4 regions of the Rhodococcus qingshengii JCM 15477 genome follow, and region 1 is predicted to be linked to each of the others. Evidence: riboswitches for the same ligand, from Rfam matches in the RefSeq annotation. Region 1 holds a riboswitch; each other region holds the start of a gene.

Region 1 (4,661 bases):
GGTCGCCCGGCTTTACGCAACCGAGCCCGAATGTCGTCGGCGAAGTCGAGTGCGCCGTCGAAATGAGTCCCGTGTCGCGAGAAGATGACGTCGGCATGGGTCGCCGCGAAATCGCGTCCACTCGGGGAATCACCCGCTTGGAAGATGACCGGATGCCCCTGGCGGCTTCGGGGAAGCGTCGGCGTCACGGAGATGTCGAACTGTGAAGTCTGTCTGCGCACGTCGCCGACGGCACCCGGGGTAGACCAGTTCTCGGACGTACGAGAATCCGAGATCGCGTCGTCGGCCCACGAATCCCACAGTGCCCGCGCGGTTTCGATGAACTGCCCGGCACGCTCGTAGCGCAGGGAGTGGTCGAGGAAACCACCGCGACGGAAGTTCTCTCCCGTCCACGCGTTGTCGGTGGTCACCGCATTCCAGCCGGCCCGTCCGTCGGAAAGTAGGTCGAGGCCGGAGAGTCGACGCGCAAGGTCGGCCGGTTCGTTGTACGTGGTGTTCTGTGTCGCGACCAACCCGATCTTGTCGGTGATACCGGCGAGGGCGGCCAACTGCGCAATGGCGTCGGGTCGGCCGGCGATATCCAGATCGAGAATCTTGCCGTTCTGTTCACGAAGCCGCAGGCCTTCACCGAGGAAGAAGGCGTCGAACAGACCTCGCTCGGCGGTGAGTACCAACCGCCGAAACGTCTCGAAGTCGATCTGGGATCCGCTCGCGGAATCGGACCAGATGGTGGTGTGGTTGACCCCCTGGAAGAAGACACCGAAGTGAACGTGAGCGTCGGGTCGAGGTACGGCGGAGCGTGATGCAGTCATGGCCGAAATATCCTTAGCGCGAAGTCAAGTCAGGAGGAGTGGGCGAATCGATTTGCGGGCCGCTGCAGACCGAGGTTGCCCCTCAGGGTCGATCCCGGAACCGGGCGTCGCGTCAACCCGGCCTTGGACAGCGTCGGAAGCACGAATTTGGCCAGCACCGGAAGGTCCTCGTCGATCACGAGAGCATGGAAATGAACACCGTCGAGGTGTCCGGCCAATTCCTTCAGAACCACGGCCGCTTCCCCCGGATCTGCAGCCAGGAGCAGTCGGCCGGTGACGACGGCATTCCCGTACGAGTTCAGCTCGGTCCTCCGCTGCGCCGCAGACAGATTCGGCGTATCGAATGCCACATCGACCTCGGCGACCACCAATGACGCGCCCTCATCGCGCGCCTTGGCAGCCGACTGTGCAATGGTCTCCACCGAATCACCCGAAACGAGAACAACATCCGGCTGGCGTGGATCGATTTCGCCGTAGCGGCCGAACACCACCAACTGGCCTTGAGGCGGCCGCGGAACGATTGCCGGCCCCTTCACCGAGAACGTGTCGCCCTCGAAATTGACGTAATGCAGACGATCACGTTCGAGGAAACGCCCACTGAGATAGTCACGAACGACGGCGTCGTCCTCCCACGAGTCCCAGAGATCGGTCACAACGGTGACCGAATCCCGCTGCTCTTGCTGACGCGCCGACTCCGTTGTTACCGGAGCCCTCCCCCACGCCCTCGCCGCGGCATCGTCTTCGACCGGAACAGCAAGCCAGCCGCCACGCCCACGCGAGGAGTAGTCCAACGTCGCCAATTGCGAGGACGTATGAAACGGTTCGGCGTACGTGGTCCCGACGACGGGGACCAGCCCGATCGTGCTGGTTGTCGCCGCCACGTACGACGCCCTAGAGACGGCATCGATGCGGCCGACGACGTCACCACTCGGGGGGAGGATGGAATCGTCGAACGTCGCGAACGTGAAGCCGGCATTCTCGGCAGCCGCGACGCGATCGCGCACGGCTTTGCCCGTGAGCAGCTGGTCCGGGCGGTGTGAGCTTCGGCGCCAGGCAGCGGGGTGAGTGCCCTCGCCGTCCAGTTCGATACCCACGGCAAATACAGTCATGTGTCCTCCATCGGTCCTGGCGGTAGCACCCACACTGCGGTTAGGTAGCGGGTTGCTGCGGCATCATCGAGCCAGGTCTCTCAGCCACTCTGGATGGTGGATGCAATCTATGCGGGCCACGCTGGGCAAGTCAAATCACGCTTGTCGAATCATATTGACCTACAACATATTTCAATACAATCATCCTGATCGAAAGGGTTGCGCAACGCTAGCCGACGTAGACACGAAAGAGCTCCGCCCGACTCGCGCCGGACGGAGCTCTCGGTGTGCGCTGGAACGCTACTTCGCACCCATCCATGCCTGATCGAACAGCATGATGCCGGTTGCAGTCGGAACCACACCGTGCACGTTCTTCTGCCAAGCCCAGAACGACGTGAGCCCGCCGATCGGCGCCGACGGAACCGTCTCGTTCCACAGCGTCTGAATCTTGCCGATGATCGCCAGGGTCGACGAATTGTCCTTGGCTTGTTGTAGATCTGCGATCAGCTGATCCATCGCCGGGTTCGCATATCCAGCAGTATTCGCCATCGAGGTGCTGTTGGTCGTGGAGAACAATCCGAGATCGAGAATCGACTCGTACATTCCGATGCCCGCGTGCGCGAGGTCGAAATCGTGCTTGACGTAGACGTTCTGCACGATGTCGCCGGCGTTGTTGGCCAAGATCAAGTTCACCTCGAACCCGACGGCCTGCAACAGTGACTGCACGGCGAGGCCGATCGCGTGGTCCTTCGGCTCACTGAGAACGACGTAGTCGAGGCTGCCGTCGTACCCGTCTGCCTTCGCCTGATTCAGAAGTTCCTTCGACTTTTCGGGGTCATAGGCAATACCCGGTGTGTCTACATGCCATTGAGACGTCGGACCGAACAACTCCGAGCCCGGCAGTCCCTCACCGTTTTCCACTCGCTGATCGATCAACGTGGTGTCCAGCGCGTAGCCGATAGCCTGACGGACGCGAACATCCGAGCCCGGTCGGCCCTCACGGTTGTTGATAATCTCGGCACTACCGGCATTGAGCACGTCGATGTAGCCGGGGTAGCCAGCGGACTTGGCGGAATTGATCGCCGACGTGAGGCCGCGAATGTAGGCGACATCGAGCTGACCGCTGTTCAATGATTCGAGATTGGCCTGCGGGCCGTTGAGCGCAACCATCCGCAACTTGTCCAGCTTGGGGGCGCCGCCGTAGTAGGACGGGTTGGCCTTGAAGATTCGCTCGACGCTCGGTGTGAAGACATCTTCGGTGAAGGGTCCGGCTCCGACGGCGGTGAACTTGTCGCCCTGCTGCGAACTCGGGGCGACGATCATCCCGTGCCCGAGAGCGAGCATCGACGGAAAACGCATCCACGGCGTCTTCAGCTTGAATTCCACCGTCGTCGGACCGCTTGCCTGCGCCGATTCCACCGAAGCCAGCCACAGTTCGGCGCCATTGCCCTTGCCCGCGTTGTACCGATCGATGCTCGCGATCACGGCGTTGGCGTCGAGGGTGGTGCCGTCACTGAACTTCACACCGTCGCGAAGTTTCAGCGTCCAGGTGGCTCCGTCGTCAGCTGTCTCGAGCGATTCAGCCAACTTGGGCTCGAACTCGCCGCTCGCAGTGTCGTAACTCATCAGGACGTCGTACACAGCAGCGAAGGCCTCACCGCCGGAACCGCCGCGCGCGGCCGTCTTCGTCGGGTCGAGTGAGGGAACGAGCACCTGTACGCCGTACGTCATGGTCCCGCCGGCCACCGCAGTTCCCGGATCAGGCTGCTCGTTGACCATGCCGGTCACGACGTCCGCCGACGCGGTCGTCGTATCGGTCCCGCTGTCGTCACCATTGCTCGAGCAGCCCACCAATAGAACCCCGGTACCGAACAATGCGACGGCGACCCGGCTGACTTTCCCGATGCGCCAAGATCTCGAGTGCGACACGGAGATTCCACCTCACTTTCAGTAGACGCAGCCACGGATCGGCCGCAATCGGCTAATAGTGATGTCCTCTGTGGAGTGACGCCCAGCACGTTCCCGGTGACCGGAAACATTCACGGAGACAAAGGATGCGCATAACTGAGATGATCGGGCCGAGTGGTTGACGGCGACTGACATCCGAATACGAAAAAGCTCCAACCTTATGTTCGAAGAACATGAGATTGGAGCTTGTCGATAAGAATTATGGTGGCCAGGGCCGGGATCGAACCGGCGACCTTCCGCTTTTCAGGCGGACGCTCGTACCAACTGAGCTACCTGGCCGGACGGCACCCGAACCGAATGCCTATCGCATTGCTTTGTTCTCAACCGATTGATTGAGAACAAAGCTTTGCGACCCTGACGGGACTCGAACCCGCGACCTCCGCCGTGACAGGGCGGCGCGCTAACCAACTGCGCCACAGGGCCTTGCTTTTTCCTTGCTGTGAAACCGTACTACATCTTCGAGCCGCTCCCAAACCACTGTCCTGGCCTGGCATTTGTGCATCTCAAAGCGTGTCGTGCGGGTCAAACCATACTGCATCGTTTCGCTTTCGCAAAACGTACCCCCTACGGGATTCGAACCCGCGCTACCGCCTTGAAAGGGCGGCGTCCTAGGCCGCTAGACGAAGGGGGCCCGCCGGATCTCTCCGAACTAGTACCCCAACGGCGTTCCGTTGGGAGCTTGGATAGCTTATGGCACGGCATTCGGAAATCACAAATCGCCTGTTCACGGGCAGAAAAGTGCACTATTCAGTGTCAGGGAACTCGACTTGGGGCCACCCGTCACGATGGAACG
Region 2 (4,661 bases), 2.9 Mb from region 1:
ACCGATCCGCACCGCGTCAGGTTCCGTGCGTGAGAGCACCGCGACTCCGTTGCGTCCCTTCGCGGACGGCTCGGCGGAGACGAGGAACCATCCGTTGCCGAGCGCTGGTTCGAGAGTCTCGCGAAGCTGATCGTCCGACGCACGCGTTTCCTGAAGGCAGATGAAATCCGCCGACGTCTTCTCCAGCCAGTCGAGCATGCCCTTGCGGGCAGCTGCTCGAACGCCGTTGACGTTCACGGACGTGATGGTGTGGGGCGCAAGAATGTGGGAGTCAGCAGTTTGTGGCACGGCAAGCACCGTAGCCGATTCCACCGACGCGGATGGGCGCCCAGGTCAGCGCGCGGCCCTACGCTGCAGAATCACCGCTACCGCCAGCACGACGAGACCCGCGACGGCCAGCAACGACCCCACCGCTGCCGGCGCGGTGTACCCGTAACCGGCTGCGATGACGACGCCGCCGATCCACGCTCCGAAGGCGTTGGCGATGTTGAGTGCGGCGTGATTGAGAGACGCGGCCAAGGTCTGAGCATCCTCGGCGACATCCATCAACCGTGTCTGGAGGCCAGGCACCATCGACGACCCGGCGAGCCCGATGAGGAAGACGAAGATCAGTGCCGTGTACGGATTGCGCACGGCGATCACGAAGACCGCGAGGATCACAACGAGGGATCCCATCGACAGGAACAAGCCCTTCATCAGTGCGCGATCCGCGAGGTATCCACCGACGAAGTTGCCGGCCACCATACCCAGTCCGTACAGCATGAGTGCGAGGGGAATGAACGAAGCGCCAAGCCCGGACACGTCGGTGAGAGTCGTACTGATGTAGGTGTAGACGGCAAACATCCCGCCGAATCCGACCATGCCCACGATCAAGGTCATCCACACCTGAACGCGGCCCAGTGCCCCGAGTTCGGTGATCGGATTCGTCACCGGCATACCGTCCAACCGCGGAATCCAGACGAACAGCGAAGCAACCGTTGCCACTCCGATCACCGCAACCAAGGCGAAGGCGCTGCGCCAGCCGAGTGCCTGGCCGATCCAGGCCGCGACCGGCACACCGATCACGTTGGCCACGGAAAGACCCATCATCACCATAGCGACGGCCTTCGCGCGTTTTCCCGGTTCGGCCAGGTGAGCTGCGACCAGTGCGGCGACTCCGAAATACGCGCCGTGCGGCAATCCGGCGACGAAGCGGGCCATCATCAGCGTCGTGTACGAGGGCGCGAAAACCGAGGCGGCATTGCCGACGGTGAACGCGACCATGAGTGCGATCAACAGGGTGCGGCGCGGTACTCGTGCGGTGAGTGCAGCGATCAGCGGAGCGCCGACGACAACCCCGAGCGCGTACGCCGAGATCACGTGACCCGCGACGGGTTCCGAGACGCCGAGTCCGGATGCCATTTCCGGGAGCAACCCCATGGCGACGAACTCGGTGGTGCCGATACCGAAACCGCCGAGAGCGAGAGCGAGCATCGCCGGACCTCTGGCGGAACGAACCCCGGGTGTCGAGGTGTCAGAACGGGAGAGGGTAGACGAAGTCACTGACCAATTGTGGTCTCACACCTGGTTGAACTTCCAAGTGAGAGCGGGTGAGTTCACTCACGTGAGACCGCGAACACAAATGGGACGCCCGGTTTCCCAGACGTCCCATTTGACAGGTGAAGCGGTGAATCTACTTCGCGGCCATGGCCTTCTGCAGGTTCACGTCGAGCGCGCCGAGGAACTCCTCGGTGGTCAGGTAGCCCTGATCGCCGCCGACCAGCATCGAGAGGTCCTTGGTCATCTGGCCGCTTTCGACGGTCTTGATGACAACGTCTTCGAGCGCCTGCGCGAAGCCGATGACCTCAGGGGTGCTGTCGAGCTTGCCACGATGCTCGAGCCCGCGGGTCCACGCGAAGATGGACGCGATCGGGTTGGTCGAGGTGGGCTTGCCCTGCTGGTGCTGACGGTAGTGACGCGTCACGGTGCCGTGAGCAGCCTCTGCCTCACAGGTCTTTCCGTCCGGTGTCAGCAGAACCGACGTCATGAGGCCGAGCGAACCGAAGCCCTGGGCCACGGTGTCGGACTGGACGTCGCCGTCGTAGTTCTTGCATGCCCAGACGTATCCGCCCTCCCACTTGAGTGCGGAAGCGACCATGTCGTCGATGAGGCGGTGCTCGTAGGTCAGACCTGCAGCATCGAACTCAGCCTTGAACTCGGTCTCGTAGACGTGCTGGAAGATGTCCTTGAAGGCACCGTCGTACGCCTTGAGAATGGTGTTCTTGGTGGACAGGTACACCGGGTAGTTCTGCTGCAGTCCGTAGGTGAGCGACGCGCGAGCGAAGTCACGGATGGACGTGGTGAAGTTGTACTGCCCCTGGACGACGCCGCCCTCTTCGGGGAAGTTGACCAGTTCGTGCTCGATCGGTGCGCTGCCGTCCTCAGGCGTGTAGGTGATCATCACCTTGCCGGGGCCGGGGACCTTGAAGTCTGTGGCGCGGTACTGGTCGCCGAATGCGTGACGGCCGATGATGATCGGCTTGGTCCAGCCCGGAACGAGTCGCGGAACGTTGGAGATGATGATCGGTGCGCGGAAGATCGTGCCGCCGAGAATGTTGCGGATCGTTCCGTTCGGGGAACGCCACATCTTCTTGAGACCGAATTCCTCGACACGTGCCTCGTCCGGCGTGATCGTGGCGCATTTGACGCCGACGCCGTGCTTCTGGATCGCGTGCGCTGCGTCGATGGTGACCTGATCGTCGGTCTCGTCGCGGTACTCGATACCGAGGTCGTAGTACTCGAGGTTCACATCGAGATACGGATGGATCAACTTGTCTTTGATGAACTGCCAGATAATGCGCGTCATCTCATCGCCGTCGAGTTCGACGACGGTGCCCTCAACCTTGATTTTGGACATGGGTGCTTCGCGTCCTCCTAGGAAGTTTCCCTGGTTACACGGTTGCGGTCACACTTTGTGAGTGGGTCCGCGAACGGTTCGATTATCAAACCTAGACGGTGTGGACTGATCTCGGGAGATGAGTCCCAAACAAGACAAGCGTACTGCTAACCCGTGAGGCCGCAACCGGCAGGTCCACTCATCGGTCTCTACTCGCGAGTAACTTTTGCCTGCTAGTGGGCTGCGTCGCTCTGCCTCGCGTGCGGTTGCGGCTCACATTTCGCCCCGTGTCAGGACTGCGCTCACTTCCCGGTAGAATCCGACTTGGTCATGAGTGCCAGCGTCAAGCCCCGGCTCGCTGGACGGCAACCCTCCAACCGCGGTGGGGTGCCCCGGGTGATGACCAGGTTTCCCGACGTGGATCTGCTCGCGCAGTTCCACCGCAATTCGGGTGACAAGCGCGGGTCCGACAGGGACGGACCCCAGACCGGGCCGAGCCCCACGGAGGTATTTCAGTATGTGTCGCACTTGTAGATAGACCCCAGCACGGGGCGGCGATCATTCGCCCCCGTCCGACATCTATCCGTCAGACCACTGGAGTGAACAAATCATGACCGACAACACAGCCGACGCCGCAGCAACTTCGGATCCGACCGCGAACTGGTCGTTCGAGACCAAGCAGGTGCACGCCGGACAAACAGCGGACACCGCCACCAATGCGCGCGCTCTGCCGATCTACCAGACCACCAGCTACGTCTTCGACAGCACCGATCACGCTGCGGCACTGTTCGGCCTCGCCGAGCCGGGCAACATCTACACGCGGATCATGAATCCCACACAGGACGCCGTCGAGCAGCGCATCGCTGCCCTCGAAGGCGGAGTCGCCGCACTCCTCCTCTCCTCGGGTCAGGCCGCCGAGACCATCGCGATCCTCAACATCGCCGAGGCCGGCGACCACATCGTCTCCAGCCCGTACCTGTACGGCGGCACGTACAACCTCCTGCACTACACCCTTCGCAAGCTGGGTATCGAAGTCACGTTCGTCGAGGATCCCGACAATCTCGAGCAGTGGCGCGAAGCCATTCGCCCGAATACGAAGGCGTTCTACGGCGAAACGATCGCCAATCCGAAGAACCACATCCTCGACCTACCCGGTATCTCGTCACTGGCCCACGAGAACGGTCTTCCGTTGATCGTGGACAACACAGTCGCGACGCCGTACCTGCTTCGCCCACTCGAACACGGCGCCGACATCGTCGTTCACTCCGCCACCAAATACCTTGGTGGACACGGCACCGCGATCGCCGGCGTCATCGTCGACGGTGGCACTTTCGACTGGACGCAGGGTCGCCACACGAACTTCACGACGCCTGATCCCAGCTACCACGGCGTCACCTTCGCGGACCTCGGCGCGCCGGCGTTCGCACTCAAGGCCCGCGTCCAACTGCTGCGCGATCTCGGCTCCGCCGTGGCGCCGTTCAACGCGTTCCTCATCGCGCAGGGTATCGAAACCTTGAGCCTGCGCATCGAGCGCCACGTATCCAATGCACAGAAGGTCGCCGAATTCCTCGACGGTCACGTCGAGGTGGCCTCCGTTTCCTACGCGGGACTTCCCTCCTCGCCATGGTTCGAACGTGGAAAGCAGCTGACGCCCAAGGGAACCGGCGCCATCGTCACCTTCGAGCTGCCCGGCGGTATCGATGCGGGCAAGACGTTCGTCAACGCCCTGACGCTGCACAGCCACGTCGCCAACATCGGTGACGTTCGCTCACTCGTCATCCACCCC
Region 3 (4,661 bases), on a different replicon from region 1:
GAGATCGCACTGACCACCGCCAGGAACCGTTGTGCCGCAACGGGCGAGCGGAAGACCTTCATTGCCCGTTCGCACTGCCTGGTCGGTTGGTGCGAGTTCTCGGCCCGGTTGTTGAGGTACTTCGAGCGCCGGTGTTCGACCGATGGCATAAATTCACGATGCGCCACAACGTAACTGGCGAGCGTGTCGGTCACCAGCACCCTCGGCGCCGGGGCCTGCTTGCGCATCAGCTTGCCGAAGAAGCGTTTCGCTGCCTTCGCGTTGCGTCGTGACTGGACCAGGACGAAAGAGGACGTTCTCTTCCTGATCGACCGCCCGCCACAGGCACTTCCGGATACCGCCGATCTTGATGAACACCTCGTCCAAAAACCATGTGTCGCCAGGTTCGGGAGCGCGTCGGCGCAGGCCACGCGCGTATTCGGGCCCAAACTTCGCGCACCATGTACGGATCGTCTCGTGCGAAACCACGATGCCGCGGGCGAGCATCAACTCCTCAACGTCGCGCAAGCTCAAGGTGAACCGGTAGTACAACCACACGCAGTGCGCGATGATCTCCGCAGGATAGCGGTGCCGTTTGTACAGTGACCGCGTCGCATCCGCCAGTGTCTCGCTTCCAAAGCTCATCCAATGATCGTCCCTGACTGGAGGCCCAGTTAAGTTGACGATGCCGGGTGCTGGAACCAGGTCAATCGTAGATGGGTGTGCATCCAGGCAGTCAGTCGAATCTCGTCCTCGTCGACGAGGACGACGCGATCAGTGCGTCGGGTCCGGTAGTGCTCGGTATCGAGGAGCAACCCGGCGAGGGTGCGGCGGAGGGTGGATGATCCGCTGCGGCGCAGATGATTACTGATAATCCGCCGGCGCAGGTTCGTGGCGAGACCGATGTAGAGCAGCCGTATCCCAGCGTTGGTCGGGTGTGTGGGCCCCGGGAGCTGAGAGAACACCTCCGGCGCCGCCCACCACGCGTAAAGGCCCGGTGCCGCGGGCAGCATGGATAGGTCCTCGAGCGCGCGACTGGAGCTACTGAGCGCGGTGATGGTATCGGCTGCATCGTGCGGCGCCGTGGATGCGGGGTTTGCATAGCGAGCAGTCTGCCTCGCCACGCAGACACTCAGCGCGACAAACAGGAACTGTCGCCGATGAGGGCAGGGTCGTGTGGCGCGAGCTGTCAGCCTCGTCGGCACGGTGCATGCAAAGCGATGAAGGCATCGCGCACCGGGCGGACGCTGTCCGTGAACTGGACCCAAAGCGCGAGAGCGGTGGTGGGTGCGCGTCAGTGCGGTGACCGGGTTGAGAGCTACGGGATCTCGGTGGGCCAGCGCGTGTTGGAAATCGGATCGGTTGGGTGTCTGTCCTGTCCGGGCTCTCGGTTCGAGCGGAGCATGAGGTCGGCGTGCCGCACCCGCAGTCGTCCCTGGTGGCCATTGGCGTATCGGATTTCGCAGACAGAATCGAGGGACATAATGGGTGAAGGACAAAGTCGTTGCTTCCGTGGAGCATTCGTCGTCGCTGATCGAAGTGACGACGATGGTGGGTTGGATGCAACAGTGGCGGCAACGATTGCTTCGCTGGTGTCATGTGGTGCGGAGACACGGGGTGAGTTCTCTGACGTCAGTCCTGATGCGCGGCTCGCTGGCATGTTGGCTGGATTGTTCCGTACGAGCGCACTGGTAGAGCAGTGCGAACGCTTTCGGGTAGACTGCACGGTGTCGACGTTGCACATCCGGTTCGGCGGTGGAGGTGCGCTGCGCGATGCTGGTTATCCCTGGGACGCCGTGGCGGCCAAAGCGGCGCTCTCTGTTGTCGCGGAGTTGGGGGTGACCGGCGAAGTGGAGTACGCCAACTTCGATTCGAGCGAGCCTCTGTTCGTCCGGTGGGTTCTGGACGGAGGCTTGTTGGCCGAGAGTCTGGACGTGTTGTGTACGCCGCCTGAGAGGCAAATACCGCTGGCGACCTACGAGAAAACTCTCGTAGGTCGCCAGCGGTATTTGTGGTCATGACTGTCCGGCCGCGCTGTGGGGGAAGTTGTCTGTGGACCTGTCCGGCTCTTTGCTGCCGCCGACACCAGCGAACCGGCCCTCACAGATCAGGTGTGAGGGCCGGTTCTCTGGTGCGGATTCGGGGCAGGTGCGGCAAGGCGAAGGATCCGCACCTGCCCCGTGTCGGTCAGGCCGCCTGACTGTGCTGGTGGTCGCTGTCGAGGACGCCGGCGATCTCCGCGCCGATCGCAGCTAGTCGGGCTTCGGCTGCGACGAGCGTCTGCTCGTCAGGGAACAGGAGCGAGGTCGCAGCGTTGCGAGCAGCGTCCTCTTCCACTCGTAGCAGTTCGATCGACTGTTGCAACCGAGCGGATTCGGTTCGCTCTGGGGCGGTGAGACGGTGCAACGTCTCTGCTACTACTGGTGCGATGCGGGCTGTGCCCCGCCGGAGCTGAGACCGGGAGACCGGGACGTCCGCCAGTGTCGTGTAGTCATGCCGGATCGTGAATCCGACGATCTGGCCTTCGGACGTTTCCGGCGCCGCGGTGGACGCTGGCGTAAGTGGGAGCAATTCTGCGATGCAGTCCGTGACCTGGGCCAATGCCTGGCGCACTGGCTGCGTAGTCGAAGTTTGCGTACGAACACTCGCCGCCCTGCACGAGGGGAACCTGCAGGTCAGAACCCGAAACCTTGGCAATGGGGGCGGTGGCACAGAACTCGGCACTCAAAACAGCAGTCATCGAAGACAATCCTCACGTTCAAGGACTCATTTTTCGGGTGTTGTTCCCGGAAGCCCGCGCTTGCCGCATCCGTTTTCGGATACAGCCGGGTCGTCACCCGGAGCACCCCACCGCGGAGGAGGGTTGCCGACCAGCAAGCCGGGGCTGAACACTGGTACTCGTGACCTGCAAAGGAGAATGGCAGGAACTTCCAACCTTGTCAACCTGACGCGTAATCCATCTGTCTCGGCTGCATAGAGCCTGAGATCGAGCCGGCCGAACATGCTCGGCACGACGCTTTCCGAGGATGGCCTTCGAACTGCTCCGCAGTAGCAGATCTGCGTTCATCTGCTTGTCGGACGCACGCCCGGCAAGCAGATTGACGCAGTCTTTATTTTAACTTACATTCAATTAACGCCGACGGAGTGATCTCGGTTTTCGGGACGATGGCGATGAATCAGAGAGAACCAGCTTCGTTGGGCACCAAATTCATTGAAAGGTAGTGCGGTGAGCAAGGATTCGACACCAAATCCACTTGCGCAGCAGGTCATCGATCGGCACGCGTCGGGTTTTGACGCGTCGAGGCCGGCAGAGGTCAGCCGTCAACATCAGCGCGGCAAACTGACCGCCCGCGAGCGCATCGCACTATTGGCCGACGAGGATGGCTTCTTCGAATTCGGCGGACTGGCCGGGCCCGGGCCTGCTCAGCCCGGAAGCGACCCCCTGATTGCACCCGGCGACGGCGTCGTCACGGGAGTGGCCTACGTGGATGGTCGGCCAGTAGCGCTGGCGGTCTTCGACTTTACCGTGCTGGGCGGCAGCAACGGCGTCACCGGAATGCAGAAGGTCGCTCGATGCGCCGAACGCGCTCTGCTAGACCGGATCCCGCTGATCTTGCTGAGCGACGGGGGCGGGCACCGCATGCAGGAGGGTCTGGATTCACGCCACGCCGCACCCGGGTCACCTCTACTTCAACAGCTCGTCGATTTGTCGGGACTGGTTCCTGTCGTCTCGGCGATGATGGGCCCGGGTTTCGGTGTCGCAACAAACCTCGCTGCACTCAGCGATTTTGTTGTGATGGTCAGGGATATGTCGACCCTGGGGATGTCCTCCTCGCCGTTTGTCGCTGCTGCCACGGGTGAGAATCTGACCAATGAGCAGATCGGCGGCGCCGATGTTCAGGCATGCAACGGTGTTGCGGATATCGCGGTCGACGACGAGCCAGAAGCCATCGACGCGATTCGGGCGTTCCTCGGGTTCTTGCCGTCGAGTTCAGAGGAATTTCCGCCACGAGTGCCCGGCATTCGGAAACCGGCCGCCGTCGATCTCGACGAGGTCGTGCCGCTCAGCAGTCGCCAATCCTACGATGTCAGGGACGTAATCCGCGGAATAGCCGACGAGGATTCGGTATTCGAACTGCGCGAGGTCGTTGCGGCCAACGTAGTGACCAGCTTCGCGCGCATCGACGGACGTCCAGTAGGAGTCATCGCGAACCAGCCGCTTCATCTGGGTGGGGCGCTCGACAGCCCTGCCTGTGAAAAAGCCGCACATTTTATTGCAGTCTGCGATGCGTTCGGCTTGCCGCTGGTCATCCTGATCGATCTGCCGGGGTTCCTTATCGGTACTGCTGCCGAATCCAGCCAGTTGTCCCGGCGCAGTGGGCGATTGGTCTTCGAGATGGGGCAGGCAACCGTCCCTCGGTTCAGTATCGTTCTGCGCAAAGGGTACGGAGCCGCGTACATCGCGATGGGCGGCGGACGGAGCTACGGAGCCGATCTCGCCCTTGCGTGGCCTACTGCCGAGATCTGCGCAATGCCGGTGGAAGGCGCAGTTGACATCGCCTACCGCCGCGAGTGGGAAGCTGCGGATGATCCTACGGCCCATCGTAAGTCGCTGATTGCCAAGTTCAGTTCCAATATCGGAGCTTTCGAAGCCGCTGACGGATTCGGAATTGACGACGTGG
Region 4 (4,661 bases), 1.9 Mb from region 1:
TGTGCATCAAGCGGTTGGTCACCGAGGGGAAGTTCACTCAGGAAGGTCGCGGGCGACAGGCCACGCTACGAGCAACGCCGAAAGCCCTGCGCGAGATGGAACCCGACGTCGAATTCGTTCGGCTGGCCTATCGACAAGACCGCGACACTGTGACGCCGTGGGACGGGTACTGGCACCTGGCCGGATTCGCAATTCCGGAGTCGTCACGGAAAGGGCGAGATGCGCTGCGCACCAGGGTCGTTTACCTCGGCGGCGCGCTCGTCCAGGGCGGTCTGTACGTCTCGCCGCACGCCTGGGAACCGTATATTCGCGATGCGGCCGCCGAACTCGACGTCGAACAGCACCTGTCTTCTCTCACCACTCGAGATCTGAAAGTGGGCACTCTCGAAGACCCCGTGAAGATTGCCGCGCAGTTGTGGCCACTGGACCAGATCGCTGACGGATACGAACGGCTACTCGACGTTGCGACCGCACGCCTGCACAAACTGCAGAACAGTCCGGGTACCGATGCTGTCACGATGACCATCGAACTCGCGGCGGAATTCACGCGAGCCATGGAACCGGATCCGCTGTTGCCGCCGGAACTACTGCCCACCAACTGGATCGGCACGAGGGCTCGGTCGATCACTGCGCAGTGCTGGACGCTTCTGGCACAGGTGGACGGTGCCGACGAATTACCGTCGCTGTTCCACCTGTACGCAGATGCAATCGGTGACGATCAGGACGCAAGCGTGCGCTGACGGGGCGGCAGTCCGAAACGCCCGAGAACCTCGTCGACTGCGGTGGACGGTGTGACAAGTCCGCGATCCTGAAGCCACGGAATGGTGCTGTCCACCAGATGCTCGAGCGTGCGAGGCAATGCGAGAGGCAGCAACGTAACGCCGTCGGCGACCTCCGCAGCTCGGATATCGGCGATCAAACTGCCGAGACCGGAAGGCGTTCCGACGTAATGAAGCGAAACGGGAACCCGCGGCGAGGTCAACGCGCTGTCCAACTGCGCAAGCTCCTTACGAGCGGAGCGAGCCTCCGGCGCGATCAGAATCTCGAGATCGACCAGCACTGCGACGCTGTCGGGATCGCGTCCTTCTTCGGCGACGGCAGCGCGTATCCGTGCGCGTTCGAGCTGTGCCTCACGCAGATCCGCAGCGCGAATCCGAACCACATTGGTAGGGAATGAAGCCAAATCGAGAGCCTTTTCACCCTCGGTGAGGTCCACCCAGTAGTCGCCGCCGATGATGGGCAGGTTGCCGGGTGCGCCCTCAGCGGCCGGATGGTGACCGGATCCGGTCAACTCGACCGCTACGTGCAGAGAATGCGAAGCGAGTGAAGACATGTGAGACCTCCGAAAATCAGAAAAGTATGGGATGAGCGAGACGAATCGTCAGCTCGAACACATTCCTGAAGAGGTGCGGCACAGATCGACATGGCGACGGCACCACTGACCGAGAGTGATGCTCACTCTCGAAGGGGTGGCGGGAAAATCCGCTGGTGCCATGGCTGCCATGCTAGTTGTCCGTTCGAGTTTTCGGGGACCGAGCTCAGCTCAGACGCACTCGGCTGCGCCGGCATTGTCGTCTGCGGCTCCGAGGAAGGGGCGGGTCTCGGGCACAGGGTTCCACGCACCTGCCGTCTTCGCGTACTTCCAATCACGCTGATTCGAAACCAGGATGTTCACGGCGTCGACCAACCGCGTCACGTCGTCCGAGCTGCTACCGAGGCCGAGGCTGGCGCGAACTGCACCGCCGGAGAGGCCGAGGCGCGCGAGAACCGGATGTGCGCAGAAGCGACCGTCGCGAACTCCGATGCCGTGCTCGGCGGAGAGGAATGCGGCGATCTCGCCCGCTTCGAATCCGTCAACGGTGAAGGTGACGATTCCGACGGCGTCGGGAGCGTCGTTCCACAGTCGCACGAGTGAGACGCCCTCGATGGCGGACAAGCCGTCAGTGAGCTGGGCGGTGAGCGCCTTCTCATGCTCGGCGATCACGTCGAAGTCCAGGGCGTGCAGGGTTTCGCAGGCGGTCGCGATGGCAGCCGCACCGAGCACGTTGGGGGAACCCGCCTCGTGGCGTGCGGGCGCGCAAGCCCACTCGGTGGATTCGATGGTCACCTCACGCACGGCGCCGCCGCCGGCGAGGTACGGCTGAGCTTCGTCGAGCCAGTCACGGCGGCCGACGAGAACGCCGGCGCCGAAGGGCGCGTACAGCTTGTGGCCCGAGAACGCTACGTAGTCGACGCCGCATTCCTGCAGGTCGATGCGACGGTGGGGAGCCAACTGAGCAGCGTCGACGAGAATACGTGCGCCGCAACGGTGAGCGATGTCAGCCAAACGTGCAATCGGCAGGATCTCACCGGTCACGTTGGAGGCCCCGGTGATTGCGAGCAGCGCGGCAGGCTTGGTGCACAGTTCACCGATCAGACGCTCGATCGTTTCTTCGATGGTGTCTGCGGCGGTGACGATACGAGCGTCGTTCCACGGCAACAAGTTTGCGTGATGCTCGACGTCGAGGACGACGGTGCTGCCAGGGACGCACTGTGCAAGCAGGTTCAGCGAATCGGTGGTGTTCCGGGTGAAGACGACAACCTGATCGTCGGCACAGTTCACGAAACGAGCAACGGATTCACGAGCGTTCTCGTAGGTGAGCGTGGAGATCCGGGACGCGTAGCCGGCACCGCGGTGGACGCTGGCGTATGTCGGCAGCAACTCGGCGATACGGTCGGTGACCTGGGCCAATGCCGGCGCACTCGCGGCGTAGTCGAAGTTGGCGTAGGAGCATTCGCCACCCTGAACCAATGGAACCTGCAGGTCGGAACCCGAAACCTTGGCAATCGCGGTGGTGCAGCAGGTGTCGGCACTCAATACAGCAGTCATCGAAGACAATCCTCACGTTCAAGGACTCGTTCGTCGGGAGATGGCCCCTGAAGAGTCCGCGCTTGCCGCATTCGTTTTCGAACGCAGCCGGGTCGTCACCCGGAGCACCCCACCGCGGAGGAGGGTTGCCGACCAGCAAGCCGGGGCTGAACACTGGTACTCGTGACCTGGCAACGAGGATGGCAGGAACCTCCCGTGCTTGTCAAGACGAAGTCGCGAAGATCTCCGTCAGGGCGCGATGGTCCGGCAAGCAAGGTGGAGCGCGAGTCGCGTTTCCGGATCGGCCAGATCGACCGAGAGAAGGCGCTGAATTCTATCGATCCGACTCGATACGGTGTTGCGGTGCAACCCCATTCGGGTTGCGGTGTGAGCCAGAGACGATTCTTCGTCGAGGTACGTCGACAGAGTCTCGAGCAACTCTCCATTGGAATCGCGTAGCGGTGCGAGCAATGCTGCGGCCGCAGGCTGGAAGGTGTCGGTTCGCGTCCACGCCAGCAGCAACTGCGCCAGCCCGAGGCGGTCCACGTGCAGGAATCGACCTGTTTGAGATCGGGAACCGGCGAGCCGAGCGGCATCCCCGGCCTCCGACAGGGACGAACCGATTCCAGCCGGACCGTCGTGTGCGCGTCCCACACCTACCCAGGTCTCCATCGTGGGTTCCAACCTGGCCTGAGCTGCACGGATGCACTCGGCGATCCTGGTGATCGCCTCCGGTCGCGGCTCGCCTGGCAGAGTCGTCCACGCCGCCCAGCCGTCAGCCTGTTCCACGACATTGGCGTCGATTCCCTCGGCGGCGAGAGCATCTGCAACCTCGCTGCGTCTTGCCACCAGGTCGACCTCACCGACCGCCAGGACTTTGATGCCGATGTGCCATCCGTCCAGCATCCAACCCGCGTCGAGTGCGCGCCGGAGCAGTCCGGGTGTGGCGTCTGCTGACGTGTCGATCAGTTCACCGAGCAACGCGCTACGCCGGCGCGCTTCACGCTCGTCGACCATGCGCGCAACGGCCAGTCGGTGCCCGGCAGCCAACGAGGCCACGTCGAGAACCACTGAGAGAGAAGCCTCTTCGACGCTTTGACGCACCGGGAGCAGCACCGCCAGCCAGGGCTCTCGGGCTGCGCCGGACATCACCGGGCACGCAATCAGGACCCCGCCAGAGTCCAATTCGACCGTGGTGGGCGCCCCGCGACCCGACAACATACCGGCAGCTGCTCGATCAGCGTCTGACAACACGTCGGCGCCGGTCATCGGACGTCCGGACGAGTCCAGGAGAAAGAATGAACGCTGAAAGGTGTTCAGTAGCACCGACAGAAGATTCTCGACGCTTCCTCCGGCTCGTTGGCCCGCGTGTGTCGCCCGCAGTACTGCGTCGGCCATCACCGCCCGCGAATTCGAGAGAAGATCACGAAGATCCACGCTGAACTGCCACGGGTCGGATACTCCGAGCACCACCAGTCCGAGCCGATCGGCAAGCAACGAGAGATTCGCATCCTCCGCCGCAGTGCTGTGCACAGCGACCACCTGGCAGCCGGTCGCCGCTGTGCGCCGAAGGAGAGCGTCGAATCTCCACTCCCCGATGTCGATTCGATCGAGAATCACCAGAACTGATCCTGAACTCGCCGCACCCGACACGGCCTCGGCCGACTGTGCCGATTCCCCGGTGAGTGCTCCCACTGTCGTCACGACAGGATCACCCTCCCCGGCAAGTCGATACAGCCCGACAAAGGCCGGGTTGTTCAGCAACGCCGAAACACTCGCGCTCATCGCGCCTCCATCAGCACTGCGTCGTGGT

The links. Region 1 has a riboswitch for S-adenosylmethionine ahead of M0639_RS23305 (LLM class flavin-dependent oxidoreductase). Riboswitches for the same ligand answer to the same signal wherever they lie in the genome.
Region 2: it holds a riboswitch for S-adenosylmethionine, as region 1 does, so the genes downstream of both, M0639_RS09940 (bifunctional o-acetylhomoserine/o-acetylserine sulfhydrylase) here and M0639_RS23305 (LLM class flavin-dependent oxidoreductase) in region 1, are expected to answer to the same signal.
Region 3: it holds a riboswitch for S-adenosylmethionine, as region 1 does, so the genes downstream of both, M0639_RS32400 (aminotransferase class V-fold PLP-dependent enzyme) here and M0639_RS23305 (LLM class flavin-dependent oxidoreductase) in region 1, are expected to answer to the same signal.
Region 4: it holds a riboswitch for S-adenosylmethionine, as region 1 does, so the genes downstream of both, M0639_RS02970 (aminotransferase class V-fold PLP-dependent enzyme) here and M0639_RS23305 (LLM class flavin-dependent oxidoreductase) in region 1, are expected to answer to the same signal.

Annotation. Positions count from the first base shown of each region.
Region 1 is NZ_CP096563.1:5,108,200-5,112,860, forward strand. It holds gene M0639_RS23300 (NtaA/DmoA family FMN-dependent monooxygenase) at 1-812, opposite strand, end outside; gene M0639_RS23305 (LLM class flavin-dependent oxidoreductase) at 842-1,921, opposite strand; SAM riboswitch class I at 1,926-2,021, opposite strand; gene M0639_RS23310 (ABC transporter substrate-binding protein) at 2,201-3,829, opposite strand; tRNA gene M0639_RS23315 (tRNA-Phe) at 4,071-4,147, opposite strand; tRNA gene M0639_RS23320 (tRNA-Asp) at 4,218-4,291, opposite strand; tRNA gene M0639_RS23325 (tRNA-Glu) at 4,427-4,499, opposite strand; gene M0639_RS23330 (TetR/AcrR family transcriptional regulator) at 4,612-4,661, opposite strand, start outside.
Region 2 is NZ_CP096563.1:2,175,136-2,179,796, reverse strand. It holds gene M0639_RS09955 (exodeoxyribonuclease III) at 1-297, opposite strand, end outside; gene M0639_RS09950 (MFS transporter) at 334-1,542, opposite strand; gene M0639_RS09945 (NADP-dependent isocitrate dehydrogenase) at 1,673-2,896, opposite strand; SAM riboswitch class IV at 3,202-3,342, shown strand; gene M0639_RS09940 (bifunctional o-acetylhomoserine/o-acetylserine sulfhydrylase) at 3,486-4,661, shown strand, end outside.
Region 3 is NZ_CP096567.1:279,934-284,594, reverse strand. It holds partial or broken gene M0639_RS32420 (IS6 family transposase) at 1-624, opposite strand, end outside; gene M0639_RS32415 (GIY-YIG nuclease family protein) at 654-1,103, opposite strand; gene M0639_RS32410 (hypothetical protein) at 1,707-2,000, shown strand; gene M0639_RS32405 (hypothetical protein) at 2,167-2,592, opposite strand; partial or broken gene M0639_RS32400 (aminotransferase class V-fold PLP-dependent enzyme) at 2,501-2,719, opposite strand; SAM riboswitch class IV at 2,771-2,885, opposite strand; gene M0639_RS32395 (acyl-CoA carboxylase subunit beta) at 3,206-4,661, shown strand, end outside.
Region 4 is NZ_CP096563.1:652,639-657,299, reverse strand. It holds gene M0639_RS02980 (DNA-binding transcriptional regulator) at 1-740, shown strand, start outside; gene M0639_RS02975 (LLM class oxidoreductase) at 719-1,333, opposite strand; gene M0639_RS02970 (aminotransferase class V-fold PLP-dependent enzyme) at 1,544-2,869, opposite strand; SAM riboswitch class IV at 2,923-3,037, opposite strand; gene M0639_RS02965 (PucR family transcriptional regulator) at 3,098-4,633, opposite strand; gene M0639_RS02960 (DUF917 domain-containing protein) at 4,630-4,661, opposite strand, start outside.